2 regions of the Sporosarcina sp. FSL W7-1283 genome follow, and region 2 is predicted to be linked to the other one. Evidence: predicted binding sites of a transcription regulator. Region 2 holds the regulator's gene; the other holds the start of a gene.
What was found. Region 2 encodes CtsR, which represses protease genes until heat stress. Its sites were predicted from a motif close to ATGGTCAATAAAGGTCAAACA; they were not measured.
Positions count from the first base shown of each region.

Region 1: the regulator CtsR is predicted to act here: its motif matches at 2,865-2,885, upstream of clpP (ATP-dependent Clp endopeptidase proteolytic subunit ClpP).

Region 1 covers NZ_JBBOOL010000001.1:2,917,701-2,927,053, forward strand. The annotation lists gene ehuD (ectoine/hydroxyectoine ABC transporter permease subunit EhuD) at 1-299, opposite strand, end outside; gene ehuC (ectoine/hydroxyectoine ABC transporter permease subunit EhuC) at 299-958, opposite strand; gene ehuB (ectoine/hydroxyectoine ABC transporter substrate-binding protein EhuB) at 1,075-1,962, opposite strand; tRNA gene MKY93_RS15295 (tRNA-Arg) at 2,667-2,738, opposite strand; gene clpP (ATP-dependent Clp endopeptidase proteolytic subunit ClpP) at 2,970-3,563, shown strand; gene MKY93_RS15305 (HPr family phosphocarrier protein) at 3,609-3,869, opposite strand; gene whiA (DNA-binding protein WhiA) at 3,921-4,853, opposite strand; gene MKY93_RS15315 (gluconeogenesis factor YvcK family protein) at 4,896-5,891, opposite strand; gene rapZ (RNase adapter RapZ) at 5,869-6,756, opposite strand; gene MKY93_RS15325 (8-oxo-dGTP diphosphatase) at 6,763-7,239, opposite strand; gene trxB (thioredoxin-disulfide reductase) at 7,437-8,387, opposite strand; gene MKY93_RS15335 (tetratricopeptide repeat protein) at 8,480-9,353, opposite strand, start outside.
Region 2 covers NZ_JBBOOL010000001.1:3,638,224-3,647,576, forward strand. The annotation lists gene MKY93_RS19100 (PIN/TRAM domain-containing protein) at 1-503, opposite strand, end outside; gene radA (DNA repair protein RadA) at 648-2,018, opposite strand; gene MKY93_RS19110 (ATP-dependent Clp protease ATP-binding subunit) at 2,101-4,548, opposite strand; gene MKY93_RS19115 (protein arginine kinase) at 4,740-5,828, opposite strand; gene MKY93_RS19120 (UvrB/UvrC motif-containing protein) at 5,818-6,333, opposite strand; gene MKY93_RS19125 (CtsR family transcriptional regulator) at 6,381-6,851, opposite strand; gene bioB (biotin synthase BioB) at 7,081-8,085, opposite strand; gene MKY93_RS19135 (biotin transporter BioY) at 8,082-8,684, opposite strand; gene MKY93_RS19140 (hypothetical protein) at 8,951-9,148, opposite strand; SAM riboswitch class I at 9,313-9,353, shown strand, end outside.

The DNA.
Region 1 (9,353 bases), 720 kb from region 2:
ATGCCAAGACCGAGAATTGCAGCTACAAAAGGATTTAGCGACACCCCTACAACCGGCATCATAGGCCATGCATAATAAATAAAAAACAATTGCACGAGCGGAGGCGTAGAACGAATGAATTCCGCAAGCCATCCAAACAGCCATCGCACAGGCCGCCAAGGAAGTCTGCTGATAAACACCCAGAAGAATCCGAAGACAGCGGCAAATAAATAGCATGCCAGCGTCAGTCCTAGGGTGATCCACAAGCCTTTAAAAATCATAGGAATTACTGAAAAAAACACTTCCCAACTCCAAGTCATCAGCTAGCCACCCCTTTCTTCGATACACTCTCCATCTTTCTTGTGAAAGCAATCAACGGCAGCGCAATCACAAAGTACATCACGAGGAGAAGTACATAAACCGTCGGGGATTCCGCCAAGTGCGTGCTTCGGTAAATATTTCCGTAATACAATAAGTCCGTCAGTCCAATCAATGACACCAACGACGTTGCTTTCAAAATTTGAATCAAGTAGTTGCCGTATTCAGGAAGCATCATACGCAGCGCCTGAGGTAGAATAATATGCCGCATCCGTTGAAACTTCGATAAATTCAGCGCGACGGATGCTTCAGTCTGCCCGACCGCAACCGCTTGAATCGATCCGCGCACAATCTCAGACATATAGGCCCCATAATTTAGCGAGATCGCCAGTACAGCCACCCATATATCGCTCCCCAGATGGATATTGAATAGGCCGGGCAGCGCATATGAAAACCAGAACAATTGTACAATCAGCGATGTCCCACGAAAAATTTCTACATAGAAACCAGTGAACCCTCTCAGCAAAGGATTCGTGTTGACACGCGACAGACCTGCAACGAAAGCAATAATACTCGCACAAATAATCGACAGGACCAGCACCTGTAACGTTACGCCTAACCCTTGTACGACGGTGGCAAATATATCGGGTAAGGAACTCACAAAAACCACTCCATTATTTACGTTTTCATTTCATTCTTCTTAATCTAGTGCCATGAGCAGCTTATGGAAGGTAAGAAAAAGGCCATGCCGCTGTTGGGCATGACCCGGCCACTCTTTTAATAGTTCTCTCCGCTGCAGACACTTTCCGTTGTTATTTCATTTTCAACAATATTCATCTCTTCTGTGAAACCGAATGGTTCGATCAACTCTGCAATTTTCCCGCTGTCTTTCAGCTTTTGCAATTCTTCATTGTACGCTTCACGCAGTTCATCATCACTGTCTAGGAAAGCAGCTGCGCCATAGCTTGGTACGCCTTCGATATCAGGTTGTTCGAAATCCGTGACAAACTCGAGCTTGTCATTATTTGCTGATTCCAGCGCCATTTTAATGGTCATTTCAGTACCCGTTGTGACAGCAGCACGCCCCGATTCAACAGCTGAGAATGAAGCCGGAATATCGGGAACCATCATAATTTGACTTTCTGCAATGCCTTCACGAAGCATGAAATCTTTTTCTGTAGCTCCACTCATCACCGCCACTTTGATATCTGGATTCGCGGCAATATCTTTATAGCTCTTCAAATTCATCGGGTTGCCTTTTTCTACGATCAAGCCTTCCCCATATTTGATTTCAGGCTCACCAAACGAAACAGTTGCACAACGGTCCGGCGTAATTGCCATACCCGCTGTCACTACATCAAACTTCCCTGCGCCTAAGCCTGGGATCAATTGACCGAATTCGGATAGTTTGCCATCCACTTCCTCAACGCCCAAGTTTTCAAAGACCGCTTTGGCAATAGCGACCGCAGCACCTTGCAATTCCCCATCTTCCTCATATGCATACGGTTTCTCATTGGCAAAGCCGACTCTGACAACGCCTTTCTCTTTCAAATCATCCAACTTACTTCCACTACTGCTGCTACCGGAATCTGAATCACCATTACCGCATGCTGCCAGTAGTAAAAGCATCATCATCGCCAAAACACCTATCGCCGACTTCTTCATAATTCTCCCCCTTGACTTTTTCATCAAACATTTTTTTCTTAGTTGCTAGATTACCATAGTTAAAATTCGAGTTCAAATCGTTTTCGTTATTTTCTAAATATCCAATTAAGTGGATACCATCTACAAACATGATTATGACAGCGTTTTCAAGAGACAAGATTCGCTATTAATATATTTAAATTTTATTTTTTAATAGGTGAAAAGGCGCTAATTTAATTTCGCTTCATACAAACTTTCTTTTTCAAATTAAAGGGCTAATCTCATACTTATTTTCCCATTATTTAATTCATAAAGAAAATTAATAATATCTTTCAATTACAGCTACCTTTTGTGTGACCAAGCATAAAAAACAGAAGAAAATACCAAATCTCCGCATAAAAAGAACCATCTGATAAGTCATGTAGAAATGACTTTTCGGACGGTTTAACAAGTCTCTATTGCAACTAAACCTTTAATACTCCAAGCAACAAAGTTATTGTACCAATTGAAAAATTTCTTAGCTTCCTTGCTGCTAACATATGTTATAAAAGAGCCGTGTGTTGTCGATACTCAAGAAAGTGGACATGAGAACAGAAATAGCACACGTGAAACACAAATTCGTTTCACTGTATTGTACAAAAATGAAAAAACCCTGTAAATGATGATAAATCAACATTTACAGGATCTTTATTCAGTACATATCGTATAACGATTTAACCTAGTAACGCCCTCGGCAGGAATCGAACCCACATTTTAAGAACCGGAATCTTACGTGCTATCCGTTGCACCACGAGGGCAAAATAAAAACATTACCTATACTCAGTGATCTCGTCTGCTGCAAAAATTATAAAAGCTTCTCTAACAGACATCTTCCATTATACCGTGGAATAGAATGAAAAGCAATCTAATTTTTTAAGGCAAATGATTTGACCTTTGTTGACCATCATAGGTAAAATACAATTATAGTTGAAATACCAACTAATTTCAACCGAACGATTATTATGAAGCATTAAAAGGAGGAAGTACCATTGAATCTTATTCCTACAGTTATTGAACAAACCAACCGTGGTGAACGGGCGTATGACATCTATTCCCGCTTGTTGAAAGACCGGATTATCATGCTCGGCAGCGGCATCGATGACAATGTTGCGAATTCGATCGTTGCGCAGCTCTTATTCCTGGAAGCAGAAGATCCGGAAAAAGACATCTCCATTTATATTAACAGCCCGGGTGGAAGTATTACAGCGGGTATGGCGATCTACGACACGATGCAATTTATTAAACCGGACATCCAGACAATCTGTATCGGTATGGCTGCATCCATGGGTGCCTTCTTACTGACAGCGGGAGCACCAGGCAAACGTTACGCATTGCCTAACGCAGAAGTAATGATTCACCAACCACTTGGTGGTGCACAAGGTCAAGCGACTGAAATTGAAATCGCAGCGAAGCGCATCTTGCACTTACGTGAGAAGTTGAATCAAATTTTGGCCGATCGTACAGGTCAGCCGATTGAAGTCATCGCACAAGATACGGATCGTGATAATTTCATGACAGCGGAACGTGCAAAAGAATATGGCTTAATCGATCATATCGTTCAACGCAGCGACATGAAAAAATAAGACAAAAAAGAACCGATTCTTCCCAAAAAGGAGAATCGGTTCTTTTTATTGCTGTTCAGCTTCTACAAAATCCGTAAGATTCTGAAGTGCCAAGTCTTCATCAATGCCGTCTGCCATCAAGATGATCTCAGTGCCTTTGGCAATCGCCAGACTCATAATCCCCATGATGCTTTTCGCATTCACCTGGCGTCTTTCTTTCTTCAAATAAATATCTGCAGTGTATTTATTTGCTTCCTGGACAAATAGTGCGGCTTGTCTCGCCTGTAATCCAGGTTTGATTCCCACTTTCACAGTTTTTTCTACCATATCGTATGCTCCTTTTCTTCCTTTTTTAAGAAGGATCTACTCGTTCTTTCGTTAATTTCCGCGCAATCTTTCAGCGATCTCTTCAATCTTCCGCAAGCGATGATTGACACCCGATTTACTGACAGGCGTCCCTGTCACCAGCTCGCCCAATTCTTTTAACGTAACATCTTGATGAGCTACGCGTAATTGAGCAATTTCTTGCAGACGCTCCGGCAATTGATCGAGCCCGATCGTCTGTTCAATCAACTTAATATTCTCTACTTGCCGTTGGGCCGCACCAATCGTTTTATTCAGATTGGCGGTTTCGCAATTCACTAGTCGATTTACGCTATTCCGCATATCCCGCATAATCCGGACATCCTCAAATTTCATGAGAGATACATGCGCACCGATTATACCTAGGAAATCGGATATCTTTTCAGCTTCCTTCAAATACGCGATAAATCCTTTTTTTCGCTCTATAGATTTCGCATTTAATTGGAATCGATTCATTAACTCGACTAGTGATTCGCTATGTTCTTGATAACTTGAGAACACCTCCAAGTGATAGGAAGACGTCTCAGGGTTATTGACGGAACCTCCTGCCAGGAAAGCTCCGCGTAAGTATGCACGCGCACAGCAGTCGTCTTCAATGAGCTGCGGGTCGATTCGGTTCACCATTTGAAAATCATGCGTCATAATGGACAGTGTTTCCAATAAATCCTTAGCACCTTCCCGAATACGGCAAATATAAATATTATTTTTCTTCAAACGCATTTTCTTCCGTACAAGCATCTCTACTTTATAAGGATACAACTTTTTCAAGTTAGAATAAAGTCGTCTTGCTATCGCTGCATTTTCTGTTTGAACATCAAGACTTAATTGTTTATTGGAAAAAGACATCACGCCATTCATTCGAATAAAAGCTGCGATTTCTGCTTTCGTACAGCAGTCCTCCGCTTCAATTTGCGTCAATTCCTTTTTCGTTTTGGATGCAAAAGACATGATATTCCCCCTTTTTCGGCGATCTTCATATCTATCCGCCTTCTACGTTCTCTCTATATAGCGCATCAACACATCCGCCACGTCTGCCGATTTATGCATTATCGTTCCATTATATACAGTAGCAATTTCTTGTACAAATACTTCAGGCACGAGCGCTTGAAGCTTATCTAGATCGTTTTCGACCAACCACGGCTCCGTTTCTTCTCCAACACTTTTGTAAGCGCGTCTGAAGGCTTCTACATTATTAACGAGGACAGCATCCAGGAAAGGCTCTCCCGCGTGGTCATACAGCGCCTGAACGTGCTCAGAAGCAGTATAGCGGAAAGTCTCTCCTCTTTGTGTCGTCAAATTACCGACATAGACCTTCTTCGCGGTACTTTGGAGAACTGCGTCCCGAATATCTTGCACAAGTATGGTCGGCAAAATACTAGTATACAAGCTGCCAGGCCCAAACACGATCAAATCCGCCTTTTTGATCGTCGCCGCGGTCTCCGGCAACGGCTTGACATCTTCCGGTGAAATAAATACGTTTCGGATTTTTCTACCATAGAGAGGTATTTTGGATTCACCTGTAATTATTGAACCATCTTCAAGCTCAGCATGCAAGGTTATACGTTGATTTGCTGCCGGCAAGACTTTTCCTTTTATATTCAGCACGAGCCCCATCTGCTCAACCGCCCGCGCAAAATCTCCAGTAATTGTTGTTAACGCGGTCAGCATGAGATTTCCGAGTGAGTGGCCTTTCAGATCATCGGACCCTTCAAAACGGTATTGGAACATCTTTTCGATCAACGGTTCTACGTCTGAAAGCGCTGCCATAACCTGTCGGATGTCCCCTGGCGGCGGGATGTCATACTGATCGAACAATCGGCCCGAACTACCTCCGTCATCTGCTACTGTGACAATCGCTGTCAAATCAATAGGATAGCGTTTCAATCCACGCAAAATGTTTGAAAGGCCTGTTCCACCGCCGAACACAACAACTCTTTTTATAGTAGTGGATGGCATAGCAATGTCACACCTTTCTTTTTTCGACATCCCGGTGAGAAACAAACGTTGGGTAATCCTCTTTGAATTCTTTCATGAAGTATTCGGCAAGTGTGACGGAGCGATGTTGACCACCTGTACAGCCAAATGCGATGACTGCCTGCCCTTTTCCTTCTTGCTTATACTGCGGGATCAGGAATCTGAAAAGATCCGTCAATTTATCAATCAATACTTTTGTGTCATTCCACTTTAAAACGTATTCAGAGACTTCCGTATCCAATCCAGTCATTGGACGTAATTCTTCCAAATAATATGGATTCGGTAAAAATCGGACGTCAAATACGACATCTGCATCGATCGGCATTCCATGCTTAAATCCGAATGAAACAAAATTCAACGTAAACGTCGGCTCACCTGCCTTGGAAAATTCCCGCATAATCTTTTCACGTAATTGTTTCGGCTTTAACTGGGACGTGTCATAAATCGATCGCGACAAGCCTTTTAATTCCGTCAGTAAAATACGTTCTTTCCGTATGCCTTCGAGCAACACGCCACCTTCGGATAAAGGATGAGAGCGACGCGTTTCCTTATAGCGTTTAACAAGCGTTTCATCATTCGCATCAAGAAATAACAAACTCGCCTTAACGCCATCCATTTTGAACAACTCATCCAAAGCAGTGACCAATGAATCAAACAGGCTGCCACCGCGTGTATCCATCACCGCGGCAATGCGTCTCATCTGATTATCGGATTTCATCATCAATTCCAAGAATGTCACAAATAATTCGGGTGGCAGATTGTCGATACAATAGAAGCCCATATCCTCAAAACATTGCATAGCAACCGTTTTTCCAGCACCTGACATTCCGCTAATAATTACAACTTCATATTCATTTGAAACATGTGGTTGATCCATACTATTCTATTCACCTTCCATCGATTGTTGTAGCGACTCACGCAATAAACGAAATTGCTCTGTATAATAAAACGTTCCATATTGCGTACCTTCATGATGAATCGCAAACAATAAATTGGAACGATCTCCTTCCGCCATCGGTAATGTATGCAGACTCTCTATAGGATGCCATTCCAGCTCTCCTTCTACTGTTGTTTCCAACAGTTCACCCGAATAATCATGTGCAATGAATGTGAAAAGGAGCCATTCATTCAATAATGCCTCGCCCTCATCATCCATGATCATCATTGTATAGACCCCTTTAAGATGCGGATTGATGGGACACGCTCCAGTTTCCTCTACGAATTCGCGTATAGCGGCTTCATAGATGGATTCCCCCTCATCAATTTTCCCTCCCGGAGCCACATACCATCCGCGTCTCGGTTTCTTCAGCAAAAGGACTTGCCCATCTTTGACTACGAGTAAATTAGCAATTTTTTGCATATGTAGTTCCCCACTTTTCAAGTATGTAGTACTAGTATACAATGCTTTCCGGAAAAACGACAAAAAAAGGAGGCTATTCACGGAAGTTTGTTACCGCAAATAGCCACAAAGTTGCTATATTGTAAAAAGGGGGTCTTGACTACCTATACAATAACCTTTCTACATTGCAAACCTGTTACATTGAAGTTACGAATCGATTAAGCTTTTGCTTCTTGTTCTTCCATCAATTCTTCAATATACTTCTGAGCCGCTTGTGCAGCGATACTTCCGTCTCCCGTTGCTGTAACAACTTGACGCAACAGTTTTTCACGAACATCGCCCGCAGCGTAGATTCCAGGTATTTTCGTTTCCATGATGTCATTCGTTTCGATGTATCCATTCTCGTCCAAGATACCAAGTTCCTTGAATGGCCCCGTAAGAGGATCCAATCCGATATAGACGAACATCCCTTCCGTTTCCATCTCGCGCTCTGATCCATCTTCAGTTGACACTAATGTCACAGATCCGATCTTGCCATCTTTCTCGTTCACTTGCTTCACTGTCGTATTCCAAATGAAATCAATCTTTTCATTCGCAAATGCACGTTCTTGCAAAATCTTTTGTGCCCGCAGTTCATCACGGCGATGAATGATCGTTACCTTGTTCGCGAAACGCGTCAAATATGAACCTTCTTCAACCGCAGAATCTCCGCCGCCAATTACGACGATATCTTTGCCACGGAAAAATGCTCCATCACATACCGCACAATAACTGACACCGCGGCCCGTCAACTCCGCTTCGCCCGGGATGCCCATTTTACGGTATTCCGCGCCTGTCGTAATAATAATAGCACGTGCCTTATAGCTCTTGTCGCCCACATGAATCGTTTTAAATTCGCGGCCGTCTTTAATCTCCGTAACGTCCCCGTAAGCATATTCTGCCCCAAAACGTTTCGCATGGTCAAACATCTTCGTAGAGAGATCAGGACCTAAAATGCTCTCGAAGCCAGGATAGTTTTCAATTTCCTCGGTATTCGCCATTTGACCTCCCGGCACGCCTCTCTCCAGCATGAGCGTAGACATATTCCCGCGAGCTGTATAAACAGCTGCTGTCATACCCGCTGGACCTGCGCCGATAATAATCACATCATATACTTTATCTATTGACATCGTAGTTGTCCTCCTTAAATATATAAGCTCTACATAAAATCGTAGTGGAATTGCCGCACGAATTCAACTTAAATGCAACATCCAATTTGCTGTCAATCCGTCGTGTAAGGCAAAAATTGGATCAATTCCTGAACATACTTTGTTAAGGTGGCAACAGCTACGTCATATTTCTCTGCCAGCGACTTCTTCGTCACTTGATCATAGCGCGATGATTGGAACATATAGTCTACAGCTGCGGCAATTGCTTTAGGATTTGCAAAAGCATACTCTCCGACCAAAGCATTCTCACATAATGTGAACCACATCTGAAACAAATGTGTCCCTTGCTGATCCAGTGGCATGTACTGTTCATACAGTAAATCACACGTCGTTAACGCTTTTTTCAATGATTTTTCAAAATCGTTCTCTGCTACAAATTCGTAATCCAGGCTATGTGCCAAAAACAACTGTTCCGACGCACTTAACTCCTCCACATTAATATAGCCGGGATGCGACAAAATTTCTTGCAAATGTGAGGACTTGCCTAATAAATACAAGCCAAACATCCGCTCACTGCGATAAGGATTGGAAATCTTCTCGATTAAAAACGAGACATCTTCCTCATACGAATCCGGATCCAACTCATCTTCTAACGATTTCCAAGGCTCAAATCCAGCTTTTGACGGATCCATTTGCAATAGTTTCTCATAAGCCTGCTCTGCCACTTGGCGGTGTCCGGTAAAATAGGCGGCATTCGAAAGCCAGAAGTAATAACCGACATCACCTTGGAAGCCACGCTTCTGCAAACTGCGCAGCCAATAATACGCTTCTTCATAGCGGCCTGTCAGCGCAAATGTCGCTCCGAGTTTGTAACGATGTTCTACTTGATACGGTTTGATCTTAGACAATAACTCCATCATGCTGCCAAGCCGCTCTTCATCTCGTCCGTAATAGAAAAATACGGCTAAATTACAGAGTGCATGAATA
Region 2 (9,353 bases):
AGTAGCTTATAAACATTCTTCTGAGGCGCCACAGTTTCAGTCGGCTCCTTCTTTTTTATCGTTGTATTGCGCAAATTAGAGAAAGCGTTGATAAACTCTTCCCATTTCTTAAAACCTACCTGGAAACCTAAATACCCTAGAAGTATGGATAGCAAGACGGGCAGTACAGATGAAATAACAGGAATCTCAATCGCATTCAATCCGAAACTGACCAAAAACGCTACGCTTAACCCTACGATTAAACCTATAGTACCGAATAGCAAATGCATGATCGGCGCCTTCAAAAGTCGTTCTTCAATCCATTTAATAAAGTCCACAATCGGTTCTGTTAAAAATAAGCTAAATAAATATAGAATGATTGCTCCTAAAACAGCTTCGACGTATGCGTTTTCTATCGCGGGGCGTGACGTAAAAGCGAACATGGCAAATAAGTACGGTAAAAATAAAACACCGAGAGTTCCTCCGATTAACAGGAAAGAAACCTGGACTACTCTTTTCAACATTCTCTTTCACCTCCTTTTCCTTCCTATTAGTATACAACGAATCACAGTAAGTCGCTTAGGTTAAGCGAGGGGTTTATTGCCCCCTCACTTCTATTAGGACAATCTAAATGCGGCAAAGGTTTCTTAACGCTTCAACCAGTCTACTTACTTAAAAGCAATTCCAAGCGCCTCCGAGATTGTTTCAACCCCGACTACTTGGATGCCTGACGGTACATCCCATCCCCCCATATTGGATGACGGCATGATAATCCGCTCAAACCCCAGCTTGGCAGCCTCTGTGACACGCTGCTCTATTCTTGATACCCTTCTTACCTCACCCGTTAACCCTACTTCACCAATAAAACAATCTCCCACCCCTACCGCGGTATCCCGATAACTCGACACGATACTTAACAGCACTGCTAAATCGATCGCCGGTTCATCCAACTTTACTCCCCCAGCCACCTTAATATACGCATCTTGAGTTTGTAATAACATGCCTGCACGTTTTTCAAGAACCGCCATCAGCAAAGAAACGCGATTTTGATCAAGGCCCGTCGCCATCCGCTTCGGATAGTTGAAACTAGAAGGTGTAATCAACGCCTGTATTTCTACTAATATCGGACGTGTTCCTTCCATCGAAGCAACAATGGTCGAACCCGCGCCTCCTTGAGATCGTTCACGCAGGAATAATTCGGAAGGATTCAATACTTCCTTCAACCCAGACTGCAGCATTTCAAAAATAGCGATTTCATTGGTCGAACCAAAACGGTTCTTCACACTCCGTAGAATACGGTAGGTATGATGGCGCTCTCCTTCAAAATAAAGGACGGCATCCACCATGTGTTCGAGCAACCTCGGTCCCGCAATCTGCCCTTCCTTGGTAACATGACCGACGATGAAAATCGCGATATTTTGCGTCTTGGCAATCCGCATTAATTCCGCAGTACACTCTCGAACTTGCGACACACTCCCAGGGGCAGAAGTAACTTCAGGATGATGTACTGTCTGAATGGAGTCCACAACAAGAAATTTCGGTTTCACTTCATCGACTGTTTCATGGATCATACCTAGATCTGTTTCTGCGTAAATATACAGCTCATCTGATTTGACACCCAATCTTTCTGCCCGCAACTTTGTCTGTCGTATCGACTCCTCACCGGATATGTACAGGACGCGTTGTTGCTGGTTGGCAAGCAACGAAGATACTTGCAACAACAATGTCGACTTTCCTATCCCTGGATCCCCGCCAATCAATACAAGTGAGCCGGGCACAATCCCCCCACCGAGCACGCGATTCAGTTCATTCAATTCTGTTTTCACACGCGGCTCTTCCACCATTTCTACCGCACTAATCGGTAAGGCCTTTTGCTTCACTTTTTCACCGTGTTGAAAAGCTGCACGGGGACCTTTTTGCACAATTTCCACTTCTTCATCCATCGTGTTCCATTCACCACAGCCTGGACAGCGTCCCATCCATTTCGGAGACTCGTATCCACAGGAACGACACATGAATTTAGATTTACGCTTAGCCATATTCTCTCTCCCTATACGAAAAGGACAGCTCGCTGCGCTTTTTAAATTTCTAAGCGAGCGAGCTATCCGGATTTTTATTTAGTTAGTTACTTACGGATTCAGTTTGTTTTTCTGTCCGTACCACGAATTTATCGTCGTTCACATCAATCACTACTTTTTCACCCATAAGAACTTTACCTTCTAGTAATTCTTCAGATAAACGATCCTCTACGTGCTTCTGTAGCGCCCGGCGCAATGGTCGAGCTCCATACTCCGGATCATACCCTTCGTCGGTGATCTTATCCTGTGCAGCTTCTGTCAACACAAGCTCAATATCTTGTTCTGCTAATCGCTTCGCAAGATCTTCAGACATTAGGCTGACAATTTGTCGCAAATGTTCTTTCTCCAGTGAATGGAATACAATCATGTCATCCACACGGTTTAAAAACTCCGGTCTGAACGTTTTCTTTAACTCGCTCAGCATTTTTTCTTTCATATCTTCATAATCGGATTCGCCGTCTTGGATATTGAATCCGACATAACGGTTTTTCTTCAACTCAGTAGCCCCAACGTTTGACGTCATAATCATGACCGTATTACGGAAATCTACCGTCCGACCTTTAGAATCTGTTAAGCGTCCGTCTTCCAACACTTGAAGTAAAATATTGAAAACATCCGGGTGTGCTTTTTCAATTTCATCCAGTAAGACAACGGAGTATGGTTTACGGCGAACTTTTTCTGTCAGTTGGCCGCCTTCCTCGTAGCCTACATAACCTGGAGGTGAACCTACAAGACGAGACGTTGCATGTTTCTCCATATACTCGGACATATCGATACGAATCATAGCATCCTCATCACCGAACATCACTTCTGCCAGCGCACGAGCCAACTCTGTTTTACCAACACCTGTTGGACCTAGGAAGATAAATGAACCGATAGGACGTTTCGGATCTTTCAATCCGGCACGCGCACGGCGGATTGCTCGTGAAATCGCTAAGACTGCTTCATTTTGACCAATCACGCGCTCATGTAGGATTTCTTCCATTTTGAGTAATTTAGCTGATTCGGTTTCCGCAATCTTATCCACTGGGACTCCCGTCCACATCGCTACAACTGCAGCGATATCATCGACAGTTACTTCAGACTCTGTTTTTCCTTGTTTTTCTTTCCATGCTGCTTTTGTTGTTTCTAATTCTTCCTTCATCTTCTGCTCTGTATCACGGTAAGAAGCCGCTTTTTCAAACTCTTGGCTCTGAACAGCCGCATTCTTTTCAGAACGGATCGCTTCTAGCTTCACTTCTAATTCCTTCAAGTTTGGAGGAGTCGTATACGAACGAAGACGAACTTTAGATCCTGCCTCATCCATCAAATCAATCGCTTTGTCCGGTAAGAAACGATCGGAAATATAGCGATCAGACATTTTCGCAGCTGCTTCTACTGCTTCATCCGTTATCTTCACTCGGTGATGCGCTTCATAGCGATCACGAAGTCCTCTAATGATTTGGATAGTCTCTTCCACCGTTGGTTCATCTACTTGGATCGGCTGGAATCGACGTTCAAGTGCTGCATCTTTTTCAATGTATTTACGATATTCATCTAATGTAGTAGCGCCGATACATTGTAATTCTCCTCGAGCGAGAGAAGGTTTTAAGATATTAGATGCATCGATCGCACCTTCCGCTCCGCCCGCGCCAATCAATGTATGCAATTCATCGATGAACAGAATGATGTTTCCTGCCTGACGAATCTCTTCCATCACTTTTTTCATGCGGTCTTCAAATTCACCACGATATTTCGTGCCCGCAACAACTGTACCCATATCGAGCGTCATAACACGTTTGTCACGTAAGATTTCAGGTACTTCATTGTTGACTACTTGCTGTGCCAACCCTTCTGCGATTGCAGTTTTACCAACACCAGGCTCCCCAATCAAGACTGGATTGTTTTTGGTACGACGAGCCAGCACTTCAATTACACGCGTAATCTCTTTGCTTCGTCCAATAACTGGATCCAAAGTGCCTTCACGTGCAATCTCTGTTAAATCTCTAGCTAAACTATCCAATGTCGGTGTAGCGGCAGTAGCGTTGTTTGAAGTACTGCCAACTGAACTTTCATCATTGCCGAGTAACTGAAGAACTTGCTGGCGAGCTTTGTTTAAGCTGACGCCCGCATTGTTCAGGACGCGAGCCGCTACGCCTTCTCCTTCTCGGATTAATGCTAATAAAATATGTTCTGTACCAATATAGGAATGACCCAGCTTACGGGATTCATCAACCGAAAGCTCGATGACGCGTTTTGCACGCGGTGTATAATGAACGATCGGTCCTACATCTTTCGAGCCCACGCCTACAAGAGCCTCTACTTCCCGTTCAATCGTATCCGCATTGACACTAATGGCGTCCAGCGCTTTCGCTGCGATTCCACCGCCTTCTCGGATCAATCCAAGTAAAATATGCTCTGTACCAATTGATTCGTGTTTTAAGCGTATTGCCTCTTCTTGAGCCAGTTGCAAAACTTTTTGCGCACGTTGTGTAAATCGATTAAACATCATATCCATTCCCCTCTTTTCTTCATAAATAGAACCTATTCTATGTTATGCCAGTTGAATCCTCATTGCTTTAATCCTTCACTCTATACCTATTCATATCATTTCATAAAAAGCCGTAATTTAAACCTCAATACTGACTTTGACTATCTTTGATTAACTATAAATCCAAATTGACGATCTTGCAAAAAGTATGCTCAGGACTTTTCAGAATTGTTTCCTGGAGCTTGCGTACATTCAATTCCTAAGCGATCACGGAATAATTTTGCACGAAATACGTCGCGTTGGTCTGATGTTAATTCTGTACCCGCATATTGCTGAAGGAAACCTGGCTGCATGAAAATCATTAATTCATTTAAAATTGCCATGTCTAAATTTTCTATGATACCTAAATCAATACCCAAACGGACATCGGACAAACATCTGGCTGCTTCTGCGGAAGGTAGTATACGGGCATGAGTAATCGTACCAAGCGAACGGTAAAGCCGATTTTCCAAATGGACCTGTGATTTCGCTAATAATATTTCACGGGACTTTTTCTCGTGTGCAATCAAACGCTTTGATATATTGTCCAGATCCTTCAATATTTCTTCTTCAGACTTGCCAAGTGTTGTTTGATTGGATATCTGATAAATATTTCCAAGGGCTTCACTGCCTTCTCCGTAGCTACCGCGCACCACCATCCCAAGACGTGATATTGCAGGAATAATCCGTTCAATTTGCTTGGTGATGGTGAGAGCCGGTAAATGCATCATGACAGATGCCCGCATACCGGTTCCTGTGTTGGATGGACAACTAGTCAAATAGCCAAACGTCTCATCAAAAGCATAATCCAAGTTTCGTTCTATCTCGCTGTCTACTTGATTCGCCTGCTCATAGGCAGTATCGATTTGAAAGCCAGGATAAATACATTGGATACGTATATGGTCTTCTTCATTCACCATAATACTGATTGTTTCATCTTCTGAAAGCAGGACCGAACCGTATTTATCTGGGTCGATTAACTGTGGGCTTACCAAATGTTTCTCAACTAATATTTGTCTCTCAAGAGGTGATAGGTCTGACATCGACGTGCCCGCAAAATGATGCTCTTCCATAGTAGCCACCGCTTGGTCAACTGCTTCATTGACACGTTTAGCGTCTTCTTCAGAAGCACAAATAGGGAATAGGTAACTTTGCAGGTTGCGTGCTAATCTGATTCTTGTAGATAGGACGATATCCGAATGTTCTCCCTTTGCCACCATCCAGCCTGTCAGCTCTTGTTTGATGAATTTTTCAAATGACATGTTGATCGTCACCTCCATCGGCCAATTGCTTTTTTACTGTATTGGCTTCATCTCGTAATACGGCAGCTTCTTCAAAACGCTCAGCTTCTACCGCTTCCTTCATTTTTGTGCGGATGTCCTCTAATTGTTTTTTCAAAGCAAACCGTTCATTGAAGGAGACTGGTACCTTACCACCATGATTTGTATTGCCGTTATGCAATTTAGCAAACACTCGTGGCAGCTGCTCGCGGAAAGTATCGTAGCACGTCGCACATCCAAATTTCCCAATGTCTAAAAACCTATGAAAAGTCAGTCCGCAACTCGGACATTTGGGGCCATCAGGCAAAGTCTCATTCGACTTTTGACCTTGTAATAATTCTGAACCTCCAAGCCAATGTGCCAGAAATTGTTGAATGGACAACGGCTCTTGATCAGGGCTGAATGAAAATGTCTGGGAGTAAAACGCACATTTATCACATAAATGCCGCTCTGTCGTGCCATTCATTGTCTCTTGTTTAAAAACCACAGTGGCCGGACGTTCTTTGCAGTTTTCACAAAGCATTTATCATCACCTCATTCTACTTCTTCATAAATCAATGTGACTAACATGGCGCGGAGTATTCGCGAACGCAATGCATCTCGTTCAGGAAGCATATAGCGCAGTGTGGCTCGACCTACCGCAGCTAACATAAGTTTGGCTTCACGCTCTGTAATCACTTCTTCTTCAATCAAACGAATAATTACATCTTCAGCCATCGTAGAGGATGCTCCCGCTTCCAAACTTCCCAGCGCTTGCTCGAGCAAGTCCTTCCGTGAATTCGTCTGCACCCGATAAATCCGAATGTATCCACCGCCTCCGCGTTTTGACTCTACTGCGTAGCCTCTCTCGACTGTGAAGCGAGTTTTGATTACGTAGTTGATCTGCGAAGGAACACATTGGAATTTCTCGGCGACTTCATTCCGTTTGATTTCAACAGAGGCACTGTCTTCCTTTTCGATAATGGACTTCAAATACCCTTCAATAATGTCAGAAATGTTCCGCATCTCGTCACCTCGTTTCTGCTCGTTCTCTTAGTTGACTTTGACTATCTTTGACTTGATTGTATCGCAGAAAATGCGTGAGATGCAATTGATTTGTTTTAATATGTATGTTTGATTTTTTTGCATGTCTTGCGTTAGGCTGTCTCTCTACATGGAGGATTATTCAAGATCTTTTCATGTTTTTCATTGAACGAAAAAAACCACGCAAGCTGTCTGCGCGGTTAGATCTCTCTTATATAGTCATAGGTTCTTTCTTCAATGGTTCCAAGTCCACTTCAAAGCCCATATCTTCTAACATTTGTTGGTCTTTGTCGTTTTCCTGACCCGATGTTGTCAAATAGTCACCGATGAAGATAGAGTTTGCAGCATATAAGCCAAGTGGTTGAAGGCTGCGAAGGTTCACTTCGCGTCCACCCGAAATTCGTATTTCTTTTGTTGGATTGATGAAACGAAATAGGCTAAGTACCTTCAAGCAATAGCGCGGATCCAGTTCAGAGGTCCCTTCTAGCGGCGTCCCATCCACGGCGTGCAGGAAGTTGACTGGAATGGAGTCTGCATCGAGTATCCGCAGGCTGTGTGCCATGGAAATGACATCCTCTTTTGTTTCACGCATTCCGACTATTACGCCAGAGCAAGGAGATATTCCCGCTTCCTTTACATGTCCTACTGTGTTTACACGATCATCGTATGTGTGCGATGTAGTGATGCTTTCATGGTGTTCGGCAGAGGTGTTCAAGTTGTGATTGTATCGGTCTACACCTGCTTCTTTCAAGCGTGCGGCTTGTTCTGGCTTCAGAATGCCTAAACATGCACAAACGGTCATTCCTTTATGTTTCTCTTTAATTTTCTTGACGGAATCAATAACGATTTCAAGCTCACTAGCCCGAGGTCCTCGTCCACTTGCCACGATACAATAAGTGCCCGCTTTATTTGCAGCAGCTCGCTCTGCACCTTGTAATATTTCTTCTGATTTCATCATTGCATACTTTTCAACCGGTGCTTTTGACACAATCGACTGGGCACAGTAGCCACAGTTTTCCGGGCACAACCCCGACTTCGTATTGATGATCATATTAAGTTTTACTTTGTTTCCATAGTAATGGGATCGGATCGAGTACGTCGCATGAAGCAGCAACAGCAAATCTTCATCCGGACTATTTAATATTGAAAGCGCTTCCTCATTTGTTAATACGTGACCTTTCAAAACTTGGTCAGCCAGCCTTTGATAGTTCGTCAAAATGAATGCCTCACTTTCAAATGTTTTGAAATTCTAAATGCGAATATTCCCGCCAGTACGGCTAGCACAATATCCTTCGGTAATGGAGGAATCATCCAAAGCCATGCAATTTTGTACGTAAACACCTCTGGCGCCGCAGCCCAAACTTTATAGGCGACATACATCCAGTTCGTACCCAATAAATAGTTGATTGCTGTCGCAACAAGTGATGCAATAATATAAGATGGCAGTGTATTCTTACGCTCCACGATTTTACCTGCTACATAAGCAATCAAGATGAAAGTAACGATAAAACCAAATGTCGGGCTTAAGATTTGGCCAAATCCACCTTGAAACTTAGCAAATACAGGAGCCCCTGCAAGGCCGACCATCATATAGACAGTCATCGACAATGCACCAAGACGGCTACCCAATAACAATCCTGACAAAACAGCGAAAAATGTCTGCAATGTAATAGGTACTCCCCCGACTACTAAAAATGGTATGAAAGAAGTGATATTAGCCCCAATCATCATTAAAGCAGCAAACATTCCACTATATACAATTGACAATGTACTGAATTTACTTTGCGGACGTCCTTCCGAAGCTGTCGTCATCATGACACCTCTTTCTATTTTGAGTTACTATAAAAATAGTAATGGTTGACTCATTAATTGTCAACTCGTTTTTAATTTAAGTTAACTAATAATTTATGGAACATCTTATATGTAAGGAATGACACCCTTTTCTTATCCAATAAGGCAGAAAGAAACAGACAAGACCCACATCTACCCCTGCTGGCAATTTCTTAGAATGAACAAAATGCTTTCTCTGCAAAAAAAGAACTACCCGGGAAGTCAGATGAACATGACTTCTCGGGCAGCTCCTATTTCTTTTTATCGACTTTGTCTTCTTTTTCTTTCCTGAAAAGAAAAAAAGCAAGTACACCACTTAATGCAGCGGCGCCAAAGGTAATCCAAACACGCGAATCCCACGGTACTTCTTCATAATTATTCTCCAACATAATCCAGGCAAGCGTGCCGACAAGTGCCGCTATCGGAATGGAGTATTTAAAAAACTGCATGATTCCTCACCTTTTCAAGTTACTCCTTTAATTTTACCATGTTTCAGTAAATTTCTCTATGCGCACTCCGGTCTTCAAGAACTTCATCAAACATTCACTTGACGATTACCTACAAAGCCGCTATGATATGGTTAGAATTATCGAAATAATTTAATAAGAATCATATCTTATCAAGAGAAGCAGAGGGACTGGCCCAAAGACGCTT